One region of the Arthrobacter sp. NPDC057259 genome, then DNA from elsewhere that is predicted to be linked to it. Evidence: predicted binding sites of a transcription regulator. Region 1 holds the regulator's gene; each other region holds the start of a gene.
The links. The regulator HrcA, encoded in region 1, represses chaperone genes, less so after heat shock. The targets are predictions, from matches to a motif close to TTNGCACTCGNNNNNNNCGAGTGCNAA.
Positions count from the first base shown of each region.

Region 2: ACFUCU_RS08320 (FmdB family zinc ribbon protein) is a predicted target of HrcA. The motif match lies at 1,420-1,446, and genes of this name have one in related genera.
Region 3: groL (chaperonin GroEL) is a predicted target of HrcA. The motif match lies at 2,643-2,669, and genes of this name have one in related genera.

Region 1 covers NZ_JBHUYA010000001.1:504,820-510,661, reverse strand. Annotated here, with positions in the region: gene ACFUCU_RS02440 (GerMN domain-containing protein) at 341-1,249, shown strand; gene ACFUCU_RS02435 (16S rRNA (uracil(1498)-N(3))-methyltransferase) at 1,327-2,118, opposite strand; gene dnaJ (molecular chaperone DnaJ) at 2,121-3,251, opposite strand; gene hrcA (heat-inducible transcriptional repressor HrcA) at 3,318-4,331, opposite strand; gene ACFUCU_RS02420 (DUF3097 domain-containing protein) at 4,575-5,432, shown strand; gene ACFUCU_RS02415 (DUF4870 domain-containing protein) at 5,560-5,842, shown strand, end outside.
Region 2 covers NZ_JBHUYA010000004.1:118,596-124,437, forward strand. Annotated here, with positions in the region: gene ACFUCU_RS08310 (DUF4011 domain-containing protein) at 1-197, shown strand, start outside; gene ACFUCU_RS08315 (RcpC/CpaB family pilus assembly protein) at 257-1,003, opposite strand; gene ACFUCU_RS08320 (FmdB family zinc ribbon protein) at 1,076-1,327, opposite strand; gene ACFUCU_RS08325 (5-formyltetrahydrofolate cyclo-ligase) at 1,485-2,120, opposite strand; gene galU (UTP--glucose-1-phosphate uridylyltransferase GalU) at 2,217-3,122, shown strand; gene ACFUCU_RS08335 (GNAT family N-acetyltransferase) at 3,127-3,768, shown strand; gene ACFUCU_RS08340 (hypothetical protein) at 4,065-4,865, shown strand; tRNA gene ACFUCU_RS08345 (tRNA-Ala) at 5,034-5,106, shown strand; gene ACFUCU_RS08350 (DUF1206 domain-containing protein) at 5,214-5,842, shown strand, end outside.
Region 3 covers NZ_JBHUYA010000008.1:72,366-78,207, reverse strand. Annotated here, with positions in the region: gene ACFUCU_RS13645 (RNase H family protein) at 1-669, opposite strand, end outside; gene groL (chaperonin GroEL) at 832-2,469, opposite strand; gene ACFUCU_RS13635 (ABC transporter substrate-binding protein) at 2,756-3,997, opposite strand; gene ACFUCU_RS13630 (cold-shock protein) at 4,108-4,311, opposite strand; gene ACFUCU_RS13625 (LytR C-terminal domain-containing protein) at 4,478-5,116, opposite strand; gene ACFUCU_RS13620 (DUF3263 domain-containing protein) at 5,219-5,464, opposite strand; gene ACFUCU_RS13615 (uracil-DNA glycosylase) at 5,766-5,842, shown strand, end outside.

The DNA.
Region 1 (5,842 bases):
GCGCCCCAACGCCGGGCCGCCGTCGCCACCGGCCGCTGCCACGGCGCCTTCCGGTGGCCTGCCCGACGCCCTGTTCGACGTCCCGTCGACGCCGTGGCGGCAGCGGTTAGCCGGCTTTAGGTATCAACTTCATATCGGCCTCATATCGTTCCCGTTGCAGTTTGTTCGGGTGCCCCGCTTCCCCGCCGGCGTGCACCTCCCCTGTGCCATGCTGGATTGGGCCTATCGGTCCCGGCCGGCGACGGCCCGCACATCAACGACCACCGCGAGAGGGAGCACCGCAATCGGCATCAAGGGCGCCAGCAGTCAGGGCACGAGGACCGCGACGGCGGCGCGGCGCATGCGCCGCGGCTTGCTGATGTTCGTGCTGCCCGCTTCCCTGGTGCTCTCCGGTTGCGTCGCCAACCCCCGGCAGGACATCACCGATGCCGGCTCCCCCACCCAGACGGTGCCGGGACCCGCGGACGGGACCACCGCCACGAGCGCCCCGCTGGAATCCGCGCAGGCCTCCAACAAGGCCCCGGTGTACTGGATCGGCCGCAGCAACAACAACGTCTTCCTCTACCGCGAATTCCGGGATGTCTCCGAGGACGACAACCCCGTGACCCGCGCGTTGCGGGTGATGATGTCCCAGAAGCCGCTGGACCCTGACTTCTTCACCCCGTGGCAGAATCCGCGCAAGCTCGCCACGTCAATCTCCGGCAAGAACACCATCACGGTGGACGTCTCCTCCGACGCGTTCAACAGCAACCTCGACGCCGACATGGCCGAGCGCGCCATCCAGCAGCTGGTCTACACGGCCACCGCCGCCGCGGCCAGCGCCGGGCTGACGGACTCCGGGCAGCAGATCCAGGTGGTCATCCTGGTGGACGGCCACACCGACTACGTCGCGTTCAACCGGGTCCGGCTGGGCGCACCCACCTCCCGCAGCGCCGGCATGGTGGCGCCGGTGTGGATCATCGACCCGCAGGAGGGCACCACCGTGGCCGACGGCGCGGTAAAGATCTCCGGCCGCAGCACCTCGCCGGGCGGGAAGCTCCGCTGGGAGATCCAAAAAGTCGACGGCACCGCCAAGACCCCGTACCAGAGCGGCATGATGACCGCGGCCGCGGACGCCCAGCAGTCGGGGCTGTTCAGCTTCACCCTGAACCTGGGACCGGGCAGTTACGAGGCGCGGGTCTCCCAGGTGGACGCGAACGGCAAGGCCACCGACCTCAACGTCGACACCCGCGGCTTCACGGTTAAATAGCCCGGTCCAATAGCACCGTCAAATAGCCCGGCTAATTGACCACCTAAAACACCGCTAAGCAGCCTGCCGGGTAGCCGCTACCAGCGGCCCAGGATGTCGCTGGCCAGCACGGTGGCCGCGGGCCCGGCGGTGGAGGACCGCAGCACGTGGTGCCCCAACAGCGCGGTCACGGCCCCGGCATCACAGAGCCGGGTGACCTCCCGCGGGCTGATCCCGCCCTCCGGTCCCACGATCAGCAGCACCTCGCGCGGCGCCGCGCCGTCGTCCGCGCTATTAACGCTCTCCTGCCAGTCGGCCAGCACCCGGCGCAGCGGCCGGACGGCGTCCTCGTGCAGGATCACGGCCAGCCCGCCGGGAGTCACCGTGGCGGCGACGGCCGCCTGCAGCGAGCCGCCGTCCACCGCGGCGCGAACCTCGGGGATCCAGGCCCTGCGGGCCTGTTTCGCCGCCGCCGTCACCACGGACTGCCACTTGGCGTGCGCCTTCGCGGCGCGCTCGGGCTTCCAGCGGACGATCGACCGTTCGGCCTGCCACGGGACGACGGCGTCGATCCCCAGCTCTGTCGCGGTCTCGGCCGCGAGTTCATCCCGGTCACCCTTCGCCAGGGCCTGCACCAGGACCAGCCGCACCGCGGGACGCGGCTCATCGTTGACGGCACTGCACTCTAGCGTCAGCTCCTGGGGCCCGGCGGCGGTGACCGTGCCGGTGATCCGGCGGCCGGCGCCGTCGGCGATGTCCACCTGCTCCCCCGCCGTGAGGCGTTTGACCGTGACGGCATGCCGCGCCTCGGCGCCGTCCAGCACGAAGATGGAACCCGGGGCCTGGTGGTCCAGGGTTCCGGCGGGGGTGAAGAAGACCGGGTTGCTCACCGCTACAGGTTACCGAGGCGGTCCCGCAGCTTGGCGAAGACCCCGCCGCTGGCGGCCAGCTTGCCCTCGGTGAACTGCTCGCCGCGGAGCTTGGCCAGCTGGCGCATGAGATCCTCCTGGGCGGCGTCGAGCTTGGCGGGGGTCTCCACCTGCAGGTGCACCTTGAGGTCGCCGCGGCCGTAGCCGCGCAGGTGGGTGACGCCGAGGCCGCGCAGGGTGATGACCTCGCCGGACTGGGTGCCGCTCTTGACGTCGATTTCCTGCTGCCCGTCGAAGGTGTCCAGGGTCAGCTCGGTGCCAAGGGCCGCGGCCGTCATCGGAATGGTGAGGCTGGCGTGCAGGTCGTCGCCCTCGCGGACGAAGGTCGCGTCGTTGTTGACCCGGATCTCCACGTACAGGTCGCCGGAGGGGCCGCCCGCCGGGCCGGCCTCGCCCTGGCCGGAGAGCTGGATCCGGGTGCCGGTGGCGACGCCGGCGGGGACCTTGACGGTCAGCGACCGGCGGCTGCGGATCCGGCCCTGGCCGGCGCACTCGTTGCAGGGGTCCTTGATGACGGTGCCGAAGCCCTCGCAGCTGCCGCAGGGGGCGGTGGTCATGACCTGGCCCAGGATGGAGCGGACCGGGCGCTGGACCTGGCCGCTGCCGCCGCAGATGTCGCAGCGTTCGGGGTGGCTGCCCTCGCGGCAGCAGGAGCCCTCACAGGTGGGGCAGGTGACGGCGGTGTCCACCTCGAGCTTCTTGTTGACGCCGAAGACGGCGTCGCGCAGCTCGATCCGGACGCTGATCAGCGCGTCCTGGCCGCGGCGGACGCGGGAGGCCGGACCGCCGGCACCGGCGGCACCGCCGAAGAAGGTCTCGAAGATGTCCTGGAACGCGAAGCCCTGACCGGCGTAGCTGCCGCCGCCGAAGCCGTTGTCCGTGCCGTTCTCGTTGCCGGTGGTGTCGTAGACGCGGCGCTTCTGCGGGTCGGAGAGCACCTCGTAGGCGTGGGTGACCGCCTTGAAGCGCTCGGACGCGTCCTCGCCCGGGTTGACGTCCGGGTGCAGGGTCCGCGCGAGTTTGCGGTAGGCCTTCTTGATTTCCTCGCCGGTTGCTTCGCGGGAGACTCCAAGAACGTCGTAGTGGCTGCTCAAAGTGTGTATCTCTTCCTTTTTGTACTGCCGGTGCTGGGCGACAAGCCTGGTGGTGGATCCGGCCGGTCAGGGCCCGAGGATCCGTGAAAGGTAGCGGGCCACCGCGCGGACGGCGGCCATGGTGGTGGGGTAATCCATCCGGGTGGGGCCGAGGATGCCCACCTTGGCGGTGGCGTCGGGGCCGTACCCGGTGGCCACTACGGAAGCCTCGGAAAGCCCGTCGTAGGGGTTCTCCCGGCCGATGCTGACGGTCACGCCGCGGGGGTCCTCCGCCATGTCCGAGAGCAGCCGGAGCATGACCACCTGCTCCTCAAGGGCCTCGAGGACGGGACCGATGCTCAGCGGGAAGTCAACGTTGGAGCGGGCCAGGTTGGCCGTGCCGGCCATCACCATCCGCTCCTCGCGGCTGCTGGCGGCCAGCGCCTCCAGTCCGCGGGCCAGCGCCTGGGCGGCGCCGCGGCGGGCGGGGGCGGTGCTGTCGACGACGTCGGGCAGGGTCTGCGGGAGCAGGCTCAACGGGGTGCCGCCGAGCCGGCCGAGGAAGATGCCCCGCAGTTCGGCGAGGGTCTCGTCGCCAAGGTCCTGGCCGACGTCGATGACGCGCTGTTCGACCTTACCGGTGTCCGCGATGAGCACGGTCAGCACCTTTCGCGGTGCCAGCAGCACGAACTCGATGTGCCGCACCCGGGCCCGGCTGAGCAGCGGGTACTGCACGACGGCCACCTGGTTGGTCAGTTGCGCCAACAGGCGCACGGTCCGGTCCAGGACGTCGTCGAGGTCTTCGGAGCCCTCCAGCAGGGCCTGGATGGCCCGCCGCTCCGCCGGGGACAGCGGCTTGACCGCGGAGATGCGGTCCACGAAGAGCCGGTAGCCCTTGTCCGTGGGGATCCGGCCGGCGCTGGTGTGCGGGGCGGTGATCAGCCCCTCGTCCTCCAGCGCGGCCATGTCGTTGCGGATCGTTGCGCTGGAGACGCCCAAGTGGTGGCGTTCCACCAGCGCCTTGGAGCCCACGGGTTCACGGGAATGGACGTAGTCCTCCACGATGGCGCGCAGCACTTCGAGTTTGCGTGGTTCGCTCACGCCGCACCTCCAATCGAGCCTCAACCGTCAACCGGCGCCCGCCGCCCGGAAGAACCCGGGGGTTAGCACTCGGCATGCCTCAGTGCTAACCAGTCTAATATGTCCGGCCGCGTTGTTAGCATTGGATTCGCTCCGGGCGTGACCGTGGCAAGCCGGGCGACTGCCCGGCGCGGCCGGCCACCACCCCGGCCCGACGCAGTCCCCCGTTGCAGTTCCGCCCCGATGCAAAGCAGTGTGTAACCGATGTCCTATCAGAACTGGGGCCCGCAGGACCTCACCGCCCCCGCCCCTTCCCAGCTGCCCGAGGTCCCGGTGCAGCGCGGCATGGTCCTCGAGGACGTGCAGTCCGGCTGGGTTGGTGCCGTCACCCGGGTGGAGAAGTCCGGCGGCATGCACGTGGTGGCCCTTGAGGACCGGCGCGGGAAGTCCCGGACTTTCCGACTCGGCTACGGCTTCCTCCTGGAGGGCCGGCCCATCCGGCTGATGCCGCCGGCACCCCGGGCGGCCGCAGGAGCGGCAGCCGGGACGCGCACGGCGTCCGGCTCGGTGCGCGTGGAGGGCCAGCGGGCGCAGGTGGCCAAGGCCAGCCGGATCTGGGTTGAGGGCAAGCACGACGCCGAACTGGTCGAGAAGGTCTGGGGCGACGATCTCCGGGTCGAGGGCATCGTCGTCGAGCCCCTGCACGGCATCGACGATCTCGCGGGCGCGGTCAGGGACTTCCGCCCGGGTCCCGGCCGCCGCCTCGGCGTCCTGGTGGACCACCTGGTGGCAGACTCCAAGGAGTCCCGGATCGCCGAGGCCGTCATGGCTTCCCCCGGAGCCCGCGGCAACGTCCTGATCGTCGGCCACCCCTACATCGACGTCTGGCAGGCTATCCGGCCGTCCGTGCTGGGCATCGAACGCTGGCCCGTGATCCCCCGCGGCGTGGACTGGAAGACCGGCATCCTGACCGCCTTCGGCTGGCCGCACAGCACCAAGGAGGACATCGGGTTGGGCTGGCAGAAACTCCTCGGCGCCGTCCGCAGCTACGCCGACCTGGAACCTTCGCTTCTGGGCCGGGTGGAGGAGGTCATCGACTTCCTCACCGCCCCGGAACAGTAGGGCCCGTCCGGCAAGGTGGCGGGCGTCGGCGCCCAAGCAAGTATTCTTGATACGGTGGCCGCCGCGTTGTGACGGTGGCCGCGCCCGCACAGGTACCAACGCTCCACCGCAATCCAAAGGACGAAACGTGGCAGAAGACGCACGCGAACACACGGACCCCCAGGCCGGTCACGGCCAGTCGCAGTACCATGGCGTTCCCGCAAATGCGCTTCCCCTGACCGCCAGCGAGGACCGTCAGTGGGCCACCCTGTCGCACTTCGGCGGCATCCTCGGCTGCATCCCGTCGCTGCTGATCTACCTGATCTTCAAGGATCGCGGACCTTTCACCGCCCAGGAGTCCAAGGAAGCGCTGAACTTCACCCTGCCGCCGACGATCGCGGCCGTGGTGGCCAACTTGCTGGTGTTCGTCC
Region 2 (5,842 bases), on a different contig from region 1:
GTGCCGGTTCCCCGGATCAGGACGAGGACCGGACTGAGCCGTCCCGGGCCGAAGGCGCCGCTGCACACAGCGCGTCCCCGGCAGGGATCCTTCCCACCAAGGCCGCGGAGGATGATCCCCGACGCTGGGGCGACGAGCCCGGCGGGTATGACCACGACGCCTGGCTGCAGGAACAGAAGCCGCCGCACTGGGGCTGACACCAGGGCCGGGGCAGCTCCGGCGCGGGACGGTGAGCAACAGCACGCCCGCAGCGTGACTACGGCCCACCGGGACCAACGAGGACGAAAAACAACTTTCCCTGCGTCGACGCGCCGGCAAGCTTCCTGGACTGCTCGGGGTCGGCCGCAACCACCATCAGCCCGTCCGTATCGCCGGCGTCGAGCCATTGCCCGGACCTGCCGCCACGGGCGGAGGTCCAGAGCACCGGGACGCGCGCGGCCAGAATCTCCGACGTTGCCGCCTGCTCAAACCCGTTGCCGCCGGTCAGCACGATGTTGACCAGCTGACCGGGGGAGACCAGCTGGATCGAGGCGGGATCAGCCATGCGCAACGGTACGGCGGAGGAACCGGGTGGGCTCCCGGTCAAAAGGCCGGGTCCGACAAAGAACGATGAGCTCAGCAACTGCCCCCGGCTCAACGCGACGCCCAGTTGCTGCCCCTCGGCCGTCGACGGGTCAATGGCCGCGTCAGGTAAAACCCCCGGCGGAACTTGGACGGCTGTGAGATCCCCCGCGGCGAGGAGCCGCCCCGCCGGAAGGTCCCCGGCCGCGGCCCAGGCCGTGACCGTCGGCGGGGGAGCGGGAGTAAGCTGCTGGACTGCGAGCCCGGCGGCCAGGCACAACAGAAGGGCGGCGATCAGCCTGCGGTTGCGCCCCACCCAGCGACGGAGGCGACGTGGGGCGGACCGGCGCGAAGTAAGTAAGCGTCCTCCCGAGGGCCGGCCCGCAACGGATGGGCCGCGGGCAGACCCGGGACGAAAGAAGTGAAGCCTTGCTGGTGCCATGGCTTCACGGTAGGAGCCTGAACGCGGCGGGCTTAGCCCCGGTCCGGGCTATGTGGACAAGCTGCAGGTGCCTTAGTTGGCGGCGGCGGTCGGAGCCGCGGCCGGGGTGGCAGCCGGTACGGCGGGCGCCACGGAGCTGCCCTTGGAATCGCGGGAATCGGTCCGGTAAAAGCCGGAGCCCTTGAAGACGACTCCGACGCTGTTGAACTTCTTGCGCAACGTTCCCTGGCACTCCGGGCAGGTCGTAAGCGATTCATCGGAGAACGACTGCACGGTCTCGAAGGCGTGGTTGCAGTCCTTGCAAGCGTAGGCGTACGTGGGCACTGGGTTCCTCCTCTAGGACAAACGAGCAGGTCCCGTACTGCGTCCCTCCCGTCCGCTCCTTGAGGGGGCGGCTGGCTCGGGGAGCCAGGGGATTAGCAGTCACAGGGCCTGAGTGCTAATTCTATCACCGCGCGAACAGGTGGAAGAATATGCGGCGTCAGCGGCTGGCGCCTGTGGGAACAAGGCCGTCGGGCGTGAGTGCGGCCCCGACCTTCCGGTCGAAGACTTCGACGGGGATGGTGCCCGCGGGCAGCACTTCATCGGCGTAGACGACGCCGGCAGTCGGCACCGGGTGGCTGCCGTCGTTCCCGGGGAGGGCCGGGAGGGCGGCGAGGAACTTATCGTAGTAGCCGCCGCCCTGGCCGATCCGGTTTCCGTCGAGGTCCACCGCGGTGGCGGGAACGAAGACTCCGGCTGCCCCCGCCACGGCATCGGTGCCGAGCCGTTCCCCGATTGGCTCCTGAAGCGGCGCGTACCGGCTCCGCGCGAACTCGCTCTGCGGCGTCCAGACCACCCAGCTCAGTTCCAGGTCCGGTTCGCAGACTGGAAGCAGGACCGTGTGCCCGGCGTCGTGCAGGGCCGCCAGCAGGGGGAGGGTCGGCGGCTCCGAGCCGACCCCCAGGTAGGCCGCGAAGGTGCCCGTTCCGCCGTCGGTCAGCGAAGCCGCCCATGCAGTGCCATGCACGGCCAGGGCCGCTCCGGCCGCCGATCGCGACGCCGGTGTCATCGCCGCCCGACGCTGCCGGTGCCGGGTGCGGATCGCTTCCTTGGTGTCCCTGTCGTGCGCTTCCATGCAGTGGCTCCTTCGCCTCGCCGGCCGGGCAAACGCGCCGCGGCCGCACCGTGAGGGCAATTACCTGATGTTTGCCCCCTCGGTTAGATTAGTCGGGTGAAGACACCTAACGCCCCCGTCCGCAAGGCCGTCATCCCCGCTGCGGGCCTCGGCACCCGCTTCCTTCCCGCCACCAAGGCGATGCCGAAGGAGATGCTGCCCGTCGTCGACAAGCCGGCCATCCAGTACGTGGTCGAGGAAGCCGTCAAGGTGGGCCTCAACGACGTCCTGATGATCACCGGGCGCAGCAAGCGGGCCCTTGAAGACCACTTCGACCGGGTCCCCACCCTGGAGGCGACCCTCGAAGCAAAGGGTGACACCGCCAAGCTTGAGTCCATCCAGGCCGCCAGCAACCTCGGCGACATCCACTACGTCCGCCAGGGTGACCCGATGGGCCTCGGCCACGCTGTGCTGCGTGCGAAGCAGCACGTCGGCTACGAGCCGTTCGCCGTCCTGCTCGGTGATGACCTGATCGACGCCCGCGACGAACTGCTGAGCACCATGATCGAGGTGCAGGCCAAGACCGGCGGTTCGGTCGTGGCCCTGATCGAGGTCGATCCGTCCCAGATCAGCGCCTACGGCTGCGCCGACGTCGAGGCCGTCGACGGCGAAGACTACGTGCGCATCAACCACCTCGTGGAGAAGCCCGACGTCGAAGACGCGCCCTCCAACCTGGCGATCATCGGCCGTTACGTCCTGCACCCGGCCGTCTTCGACGTGCTGGAGCGCACCGAGCCCGGCCGCGGCGGCGAGATCCAGCTCACCGACGCACTGCAGGAACTCGCCGCCGGCGAGGGTGAAGGCTACGGCGTGTACGGCGTCGTCTTCCGCGGCCGCCGCTACGACACCGGCGACAAGCTGAGCTACCTGAAGGCCTGCGTCCAGCTGGCCTGCGACAGCGAAGACCTGGGCCCGGGCCTGCGGGAGTGGCTGCCGGGCTTCACCGCCGGGCTGACGCACTAGTCCCGTGGGGGGCAGCTTCACCTGGCCGGTCACGCTGGAGAGCGGCGACCTGGTCCTGCGGCCGATCCGGTACCGTGACCGCCGCGAGTGGAGCGCCCTCCGCGCCCGGAACGAGCAGTGGCTGGCCCCCTGGGAGGCGTCCAACCCGGCTCCCGGGGGCGGCCTGCCCAACTACCGGCAGATGGTGAGTTCGCTGAAAGCCCAAGCGGCACAGGCGACGGCCCTGCCGTTCGTGATTGCTGCCTGGACGCCGGGACATCGGGAACCCGTCATTGTGGGGCAACTGACCGTCTCCTCGATTGTGTGGGGGTCGGCCATGATGGCCACGCTGGGGTACTGGGTGGACCAGGACCGGGCCGGGCAGGGCATCGCGCCCACCGCGGTGGCCATGGCCACGGACCACTGCTTCCGCACCCTCGGGCTGCACCGGATGGAAATCAACATCCGGCCGGAGAACGGTCCCAGCCTGCGGGTGGTTGAGAAACTCGGCTTCAGGGATGAGGGGTATCGGCCCCGGTACCTGCACATCAACGGCCGCTGGGCGGACCACCGCAGCTTCGCGCTGACAGCCGAGGAGGTCCCCGAGGGCCTGCTGGGCCGGTGGCTCCGGGAGGGCCCGGTTCGCCAGCGGGAAACGCCGTCCTGACCTGCGTTTTCGTCACGTTGGGCAGTTTCTCCGGCCGCGCCGCGACACACCGCCGCTAATGCGGTCCGCCACGCCCTCAAGCTCTTACGGTTTTGAGTGTGGACTTCCCTCTCAGCAGCTCAGTGATCCTTGTCGTCGCTGTTGCGCTCTGGATCGTATGGGTGGCTCCCTACATGCTCCGGAACAGCCGCCAGCTTCGGCCGGCTGGAGACTTCCTGATGGACGCCGCGGACGTGGAACGAGCCGACCCCCAAGCCGGAAACGTCATGGCCATGACGTCACCGCAGGAGAAACCGATGACCAGTACGCAGCGCCCCACCTCCGCCCCTTCGACGCCTGACGCCGCTGCGCCGTCGTCGATAAAGGCCGACCCGGCGTCGATGAAGTCCGCCCGGCCCTCGAGCCTTCCGGCCAACTCCACGTTCCGCATCCGGTTCGGCCGCCTGGCGCTGGCCTTGCTGGCGGTGGTGTCCCTCCTGACCGGTGTCGTGTCCGGCGTGCTCCGCCTCTTCGGTCTGGGCTCCGGCTGGTTGCCGGTCCTGACCCTGCTGGCCGCGGTCGCCGCCGTCGTACTCCTTCGTTCCCTCGCCGTGCGTGACCGTCGCCGCAAAGTTGAGCGCGCGTTCCGGTCGGCCATGGCCCCGCCCCGCCCGGCGCGGCCCGCGCCTGCCGAGCAGCCCACTGCCGTCCCCTCCGACGCTCCGGCAAAGGAAAGCCCCCTGTTCGACGCCGAAGCCGACGGCGGGCGGGTCCGTCCCGTCACGCTGACCGTCGCCGAGCTGCGGCAGGCTGCCCTGGCCGAGGCAGCCGCGTCCGGTGACATCTCCGTCCACCAGGTCGGCGACCCGGCGTCCCCCGAGGGCGCCAGCTGGGAACCGGTCCAGGTGCCCAAGCCGACCTACGTCGAGGCCCCCAAGGCCGAACGTGCGGCCCCGGAACCCCTCGACCTCCCTGCCGCACCGAAGGCCGTCGGCAAGCCGTCGCTGAAGCAGGCCTCCGTGCGCGGCGCCGAGGAGGCCGCCGAGTCCAAACCCCAGGGCAAGGGCCAGAGCGCACTGAGCAACCTCGACGACGTCCTCCAGCGGCGCCGAGCCTGAGTCCACGCAGGAAGCCCCGGATCCACCACCACGGTGAATCCGGGGCTTTTTGGCTTTTTCGAGTGAGGTTGGTGCCCGCGCCGGTGCGTCGGTTGGCGTTGCGGGCAGATACTTTGTAGCCTAAGAACGTTTGGTGACGCCGTTCCCTTTCGGGAGCGGCGTTGTCACGGGGCTATAGCTCAGTTGGTAGAGCGCTTCGTTCGCATCGAAGAGGTCAGGAGTTCGAATCTCCTTAGCTCCACATTGCCTCCCGCCGCCGGTTCCCCGCGCGGCCCCATCATTCCCCTCGGCCTTCACGCTGGCTATGCTGGGCGGACCACTTCTGCCGCTCCAGTGAAGGATCCCGCCGTGGGTGAAGCCTCGCAAAAAGCCAACCGGGCCGTCTCGGAGGCCAGCTCCGCTGCCAGGGGACCGGTACTCCGGAACCTCGCCCGGGCGGGCTACGTCTTCATCGGCCTGGTCCATATCCTCATCGGTGTCATCGCCCTCCAGATCGACCGCGGGCAGGGCGGCGAGGCGGACCAGTCCGGGGCAATCGGCTCGCTGGCGTCCAAGCCGGGCGGAGCCATCCTGTTGTGGGTGGGGTTCGCAGCCTGCGCGGCCTTGGCCCTGTGGATGGTGAGTGAGGCCGTCGTCGCCGGCCGCGCGCAGGGTGAGGCGAAGGACAAGGTCAAGGAAACGGCGTCGGCGGCCGGAAAAGCCGTCATCTTCGGCTTCCTGGCCATCACCTTTGCCGTCTTCGCCGCCGGCGGTTCCAAGAGCTCCAGCCAGTCGGCCAGCGACTTCACCGCCAAGATTCTGGCCGCACCCGCCGGCGTCCTGTTGCTGATCGTTATCGGGGCAGCGATCATCGGCGGCGGGGCCTACTACGTCTACCGGGGTGTCACCCGGAAGTTCATGGAGGACCTCAGCGTTCCCGGGAACCCCCGCACCGCCGTGGAGTGGCTCGGCACCATCGGCTACGCCGCCAAGGGCGT
Region 3 (5,842 bases), on a different contig from region 1:
GAACAGGTCCGGTTCCGCGTACCCGTCCGGGCCGCCGAAGAGGGTGGGCTCGTCAAAGGCCACGGGTGTCGCGGCGGCCGGAGCGGCGGCTGCGGCGGCCGGAGCAGCCGTCGCCGGGGGCGGCGTGGTTGGGCGGCCGGAGCCAGTTGCCGGGGCCTGGGCGGTCGCCGGGGCGGTTGTTTGCGGGGCCGCCGGGGTGCCGGGCCGGACGAAGCCGGGGCCTTGCCGGACGGCGACACCCTGCTGGTAGGCCATGGCGGCGCCGCGGGCACGGTCATCCGCGGCCTCGTTTAGTTCGTGGCCGGCGTGGCCGCGGACCCACTCGAACCGGTATTTGCGGCCGACCAGGGCCCGGTCAATGTCCTTCAGGAGGTCCACATTGAGCACAGGTTTGCCGTCGGACTTCTTCCAGCCCTTCCGCTTCCAGCCCGGCATCCACTTGGTGACCGAGTTGATGACGTACTGGCTGTCGCAGAGGATGTGCAGCTCCTCGTCGGCGAGGTGGGCCGTGGAGCGGAAGAGGTCCAGCACGGCCATCAGCTCGCCCTGGTTGTTGGTGCCGTGCGGCCAGCCGCCGGCGTGCCAGCAGTTGTCATTCACGTACCAGGCCCATCCGGCCGGGCCGGGGTTTCCAAGGGCCGAACCGTCGGCCGCAGCTGTAATCGTCACTGCACTATCCTGCCAGATATGCCCACCTCAACTTCTCCCTCACCCCCGGCGCGGGCGGCTTAAACGCCGGCGGCGGCCCCACCGCAAGGTGGGACCGCCGTCGTCGTTGTATCGGGGCCGGCAGCGGACTGCCGGCCGGGGGTGGGCCGGGTGGCCGGGTGGCTAGAAGCCGCCCATACCGCCCATGCCGCCCATGTCGTCGCCGCCGCCCATGGCCGGAGCGTTCTTCTCCGGCTTGTCGGCCACGACGGCCTCGGTGGTGAGGAACAGGCCGGCGATGGAGGCCGCGTTCTGCAGGGCAGAGCGGGTGACCTTCACCGGGTCGTTGATGCCGGCAGCCAGCAGGTCGACGTATTCGCCGGTGGCGGCATTCAGGCCGTGGCCGGCGGCGAGGCCGCGGACCTTGTCCACCACCACGCCCGGCTCGAGGCCGGCGTTGAAGGCGATCTGCTTCAGCGGAGCGTCGATGGCAACGCGGACGATGTTCGCACCGGTAGCCTCGTCGCCCGAGAGCTGCAGGTTGGCGAACGCCTTGGCGCCGGCCTGGATCAGGGCCACGCCACCGCCGGCGACGATGCCCTCTTCAACGGCAGCCTTCGCGTTGCGGACGGCGTCCTCGATGCGGTGCTTGCGTTCCTTGAGCTCGACCTCGGTTGCGGCACCGGCCTTGATAACTGCAACGCCGCCGGCCAGCTTGGCCAGGCGCTCCTGCAGCTTCTCGCGGTCGTAGTCGGAGTCGGAGTTCTCGATCTCGGCGCGGATCTGGGACACGCGGCCGGCGATCTGGTCGGCGTCGCCGGCACCTTCGACGATGGTGGTCTCGTCCTTGGTGACAACAACCTTGCGGGCCTTGCCGAGCAGCTCCAGGCCGGCGGTCTCAAGCTTGAGGCCGACTTCCTCGGAGATGACCTGGCCACCGGTGAGGATGGCGATGTCGGCCAGCTGGGCCTTGCGGCGGTCGCCGAAGCCCGGAGCCTTGACGGCGACGGACTTGAAGGTGCCGCGGATCTTGTTGACGATCAGGGTGGCCAGGGCCTCGCCCTCGATGTCTTCGGCGATGATCAGCAGCGGCTTGTTGGACTGCATGACCTTCTCGAGGACAGCAACCAGTTCCTTGACGTTGGAGATCTTCGAGTTGACGATCAGGATGTACGGGTCCTCGAGGACCGTTTCCTGGCGCTCGGCGTCGGTGACGAAGTAGGCGGAGATGTAGCCCTTGTCGAAGCGCATGCCTTCGGTGAGCTCCAGCTCGAGGCCGAAGGTGTTGGACTCCTCGACCGTGATGACGCCTTCCTTGCCGACCTTGTCCAGGGCCTCGGCAATGAGGGCACCGATCTCGTTGTCGCCGGCGGAGATGGACGCGGTGGCGGCGATCTCTTCCTTGGTCTCGATTTCCTTGGCGGAGGCCAGGAGCTCGGCCGTGACGGCGTCGACAGCCTTCTCGATGCCGCGCTTGAGGGACAGCGGGTCAGCGCCGGCCGCGACGTTGCGCAGGCCTTCCTTGACCAGGGCCTGGGCCAGCACGGTGGCGGTGGTGGTACCGTCGCCGGCGACGTCGTCCGTCTTCTTGGCAACTTCCTTGACCAGCTCGGCGCCGATCTTCTCGTACGGGTCGTCCAGCTCGATCTCCTTGGCGATGGAAACACCATCGTTGGTGATCGTGGGGGCGCCCCACTTCTTCTCGAGGACGACGTTGCGTCCACGCGGGCCGAGGGTGACCTTGACGGCGTCGGCGAGGATGTTCAGACCCCGCTCAAGACCGCGGCGTGCCTCTTCATCAAATGCAATGATCTTGGCCATAACGGCAGTAGTCCTTTCGGGACAGTCGTTAAAGAATGAACCTTGGCGTCGGTGCCCGCGACGGACGATACCTGCCCGGCAGCCTCTGTATGCCGCCGAACCGGGATCTCACCCAGCCAGGTGTTTCCTTTGCTCCCGCGGCACCGATGCTGTACCCGGACCGGGGCCCGGCGTTAGCAGTCGATGAGCGGGAGTGCTAACTCCATAATTAGCACTCCCCCGGGGAGAGTGCAAGAAGGCTTCGCGCTCCGGGGCCTGTCCCCGCGGGACGCTTCGCCGAGGGCGATCAGGACCCGCCGCTGCGGGCCGTTTCGCTGCCGGTCATCTTCGCCGTGTTGTCCGGCCCGTAGGTGTAAACCATGTAGGCCGCGGCGGTCACGTCCCCGTTGCTGTCGAAGTTCACGGGCCCGGACTGGCCCTCGTAGTTGGGGCGCTTGCCTGCGTGGAGGGCGTCGAGGCACTCCTTGTACGTGTGGCAGTCGGCGGCCTCTCCGCCGGCGGAGCCCTGCGCGCCCGCGGCGTTCCCGCCGGAGACGGCGATGAGCCGGGAGGCGATGGAGGTACCGGCGTCGTCCTGCGCCGCGGCGGCGGCGATGGCGGCGAGGTTGACGGCGTCGTAGGCCTCCGCGGCGAAGGTCATGTCCTTGAGCCCGGGATCGATGCCGACCAGGCCCGCCTGGAACTGCGCGCTGGGGAACGTGCCGGGGAGCACTCCGCGGGCACCGTCCAGGGCGTGGGAGCCCAGGCTCTGGCCGTACTGGCCCACCGCGCCGTCGGAGAGCACCAGCTTTTTCCCCGCGAGTCCGGCGTTGTTGAGTTCGGCGATGGCGCCCTGCGCACCCTGCCGGGCGATGAGGACTACGGCGTCGGGCGCGGCGGCCTTGGCCGCGGTCGCCGCCTGCTGTGCCTGGCCGGCCGGGAATTCGGCGTCGATGGGCGTGCCGAGGCCAGCGGACTTCGCCGCGGCGGAGACCGCCACGGAGACCTCCTTGCCGTAGCTTCCGGCCTCGTGCAGGACGGCGAGCGTCTTGGCGCCGCCGTCCTTAGCGAGCTTGACCAGGATGGAGGCCTGGGCGACGTCGGCGGCGGCGGTTCGGAAGTAGTAGCCTCCGCTCCGGTAGCTGCTGAGTCCCGGTGCGGCGTTCGCCGGGGAGATCATGGCGATTTTGGCTTTGGAGAGCACGTCGATCGCGGCGGCGGCGCGGCTGGAATCCGTGGGGCCGATGACGACGTCGGCCCTGGCCGCCACGAGGGCCTTGGCCTGGGCGGCGGTGTCCGCACTGATGGTTTCGGGGAGCAGTTCCACGGGCTTGCCCTTGTGGCCGCCGGCGGCGTTGATCTCCTTGACGGCGAGTTTCACCGCGGCCAGTTGCGGGGCGTTGAGGAAGCTCTGGTCCCCGGTGTTGTCCAGCAGCACACCGATCCGCAGGGTTCCGTCCCCGCTGGCTTCGGCGGCGTCCGTCCGGGCGTTGCCGGTGGCGCCGGAGCACCCGGTGAGGGCCAGGGCGGAGGCAAGAAGGGCGGACAGGACGACGGCGGCGCCGCCGGCCGTGCGACGGCCGGCAGTGGGTCGGCTGGCAGTGGGTCGGCCAACGGTGGTCTGAGCCGCGACGGTTGGCGTTGAGTCAGGACGGGCCACTAGGCGGGCCTGACGCTCTCGGCCTGGGGGCCCTTTTCGCCTTCGCCGACCTCAAGTTCCACCCGCTGGCCCTCGGCCAGCGCACGGTAGCCCTCGCCTGCGATGGCTGACCAGTGGACGAAGACGTCGATGCCCGAGCCGTCCACGGTGATGAAGCCGTAGCCCTTCTCCGCGTTGAACCACTTGACGGTGCCCAGAGCCATCGTTTCCACACTTTCAGCTAGCTTGGCCGCGGCGCACCTCGCTGTGCGCCGCGGAGCGGTCATGAACTCCGGCCACTGTACCCGCCGGTCCCGGGCGCGCCGGTCCGCGCGTCACGGGGTCGGCCGGAACGTTATGCAGGCGTAACCGGCCCGGCCAGCAACCGGGTCAGCGGTAGCCGGGGCCCAGGACGACGACCAGGGGCATCTTGAAATCGGCCGAATCGACCAGGGTGGCGATTCCCAGCAGGGCGGCGAGTTCCTGGGCATTGGCCTTCTGCGCGGCGCCGTTGTAGTAGACCACGGAGGTCTGCTGCCGCGGGCCGGTCCAGTTGCCGAGCGGGCCCAAGACCCACCCGTCGGAGGTGACCGTGCTGCCGACGCGGCCGGCGAGGCCCGCCGTCGTCGTGCCGTTGTAGACCGCCACCGGCTGCGTCTTGTCGACGGCGGCCGCGGTTGCCGTCGGGGCCGGGGTGGTGCCGGAGGAGGCGGCAGCCACCGTGCTGCCCGGGTCGCTGGTGGGCGACGTTGTCGGCTGCGCGGTCGGGGTTGCGGTGGGCTGCGCGGTGGCGGACGCGGCGGCCGTGGCGCTGCTCTTATCCGCGGCCATCGCCGTTCCGCCGGCGGGACCGAAGCCCAGCCGGGGCAGCAGCAGGAAGGCAACCAGGCCGACGGCCAGGGCGAACGCTCCTACCGACAGGATGGGCGCCAGTCCGCGGGACCTGGCGGCCGCGACGGTGCGGTGAACCCCTTGGCGCGTGGAGGTCTCCGGGACCCGGTCGAATTCATCCCGTGGGTATCTGGTCATGGTGAAGCGCTGTCCTTGCTGATTTCTAGTGGTCCGCGGCCGGAACCGGTGCAGATTCCGGGACTCCGGCGCCGCGTTCTGCCCGGGGCGTACCCGGCGGGTTCAGGCGTCCGAACCCAGGCGCCGGGCCGTGCGGGCCCGTTGTCGTGACGTACGTAGTCTACGCAATCGCTTCACCAGCATCGGGTCATGGGCCAGCGCGGCCTCGGTGTCGATGAGGGCGTTGAGGATCTGGTAGTAGTGCGTGGCGGACAGGTCGAAGAGCTCCCGGACGGCCTGTTCCTTGGCCCCGGCGTACTTCCACCACTGCCGTTCGAGGGCCAGCATTTCCTTGTCGCGGCTGCTCAGCCCGGACTCGTCCGGTCCGGCTTCCCTGTGGCCTGCGTCGACCGGAACCTCGTCCGCCGTCGCGTTCTCCGGCACTGCTTCGGCCACGGCTCACTCCCTGCTCGCTGTTGTGGATTCCTCCCCAATGCTACGGGCGAATAACAGCCCTGTCATTCGGTCGGCGCCGTGCCGCGCCGGAGGTCTGCCCGGATCGCCGGCCCGAAACGCCACCGCTCGCGCCTGCCAGAATGAAGGGGTGAGCGAATTCCCGCAGACCGAAGCGCTGTTTCCCCTGGATGCCGTATCCGGCCCGACCGTCGGGGTGCCCCAGGGCTCCGACGACGGCGACGGCGGTTTCGCCGCGCTGGTCCAGCGGCCGCTGGGCGAGCTGGTGGCCCC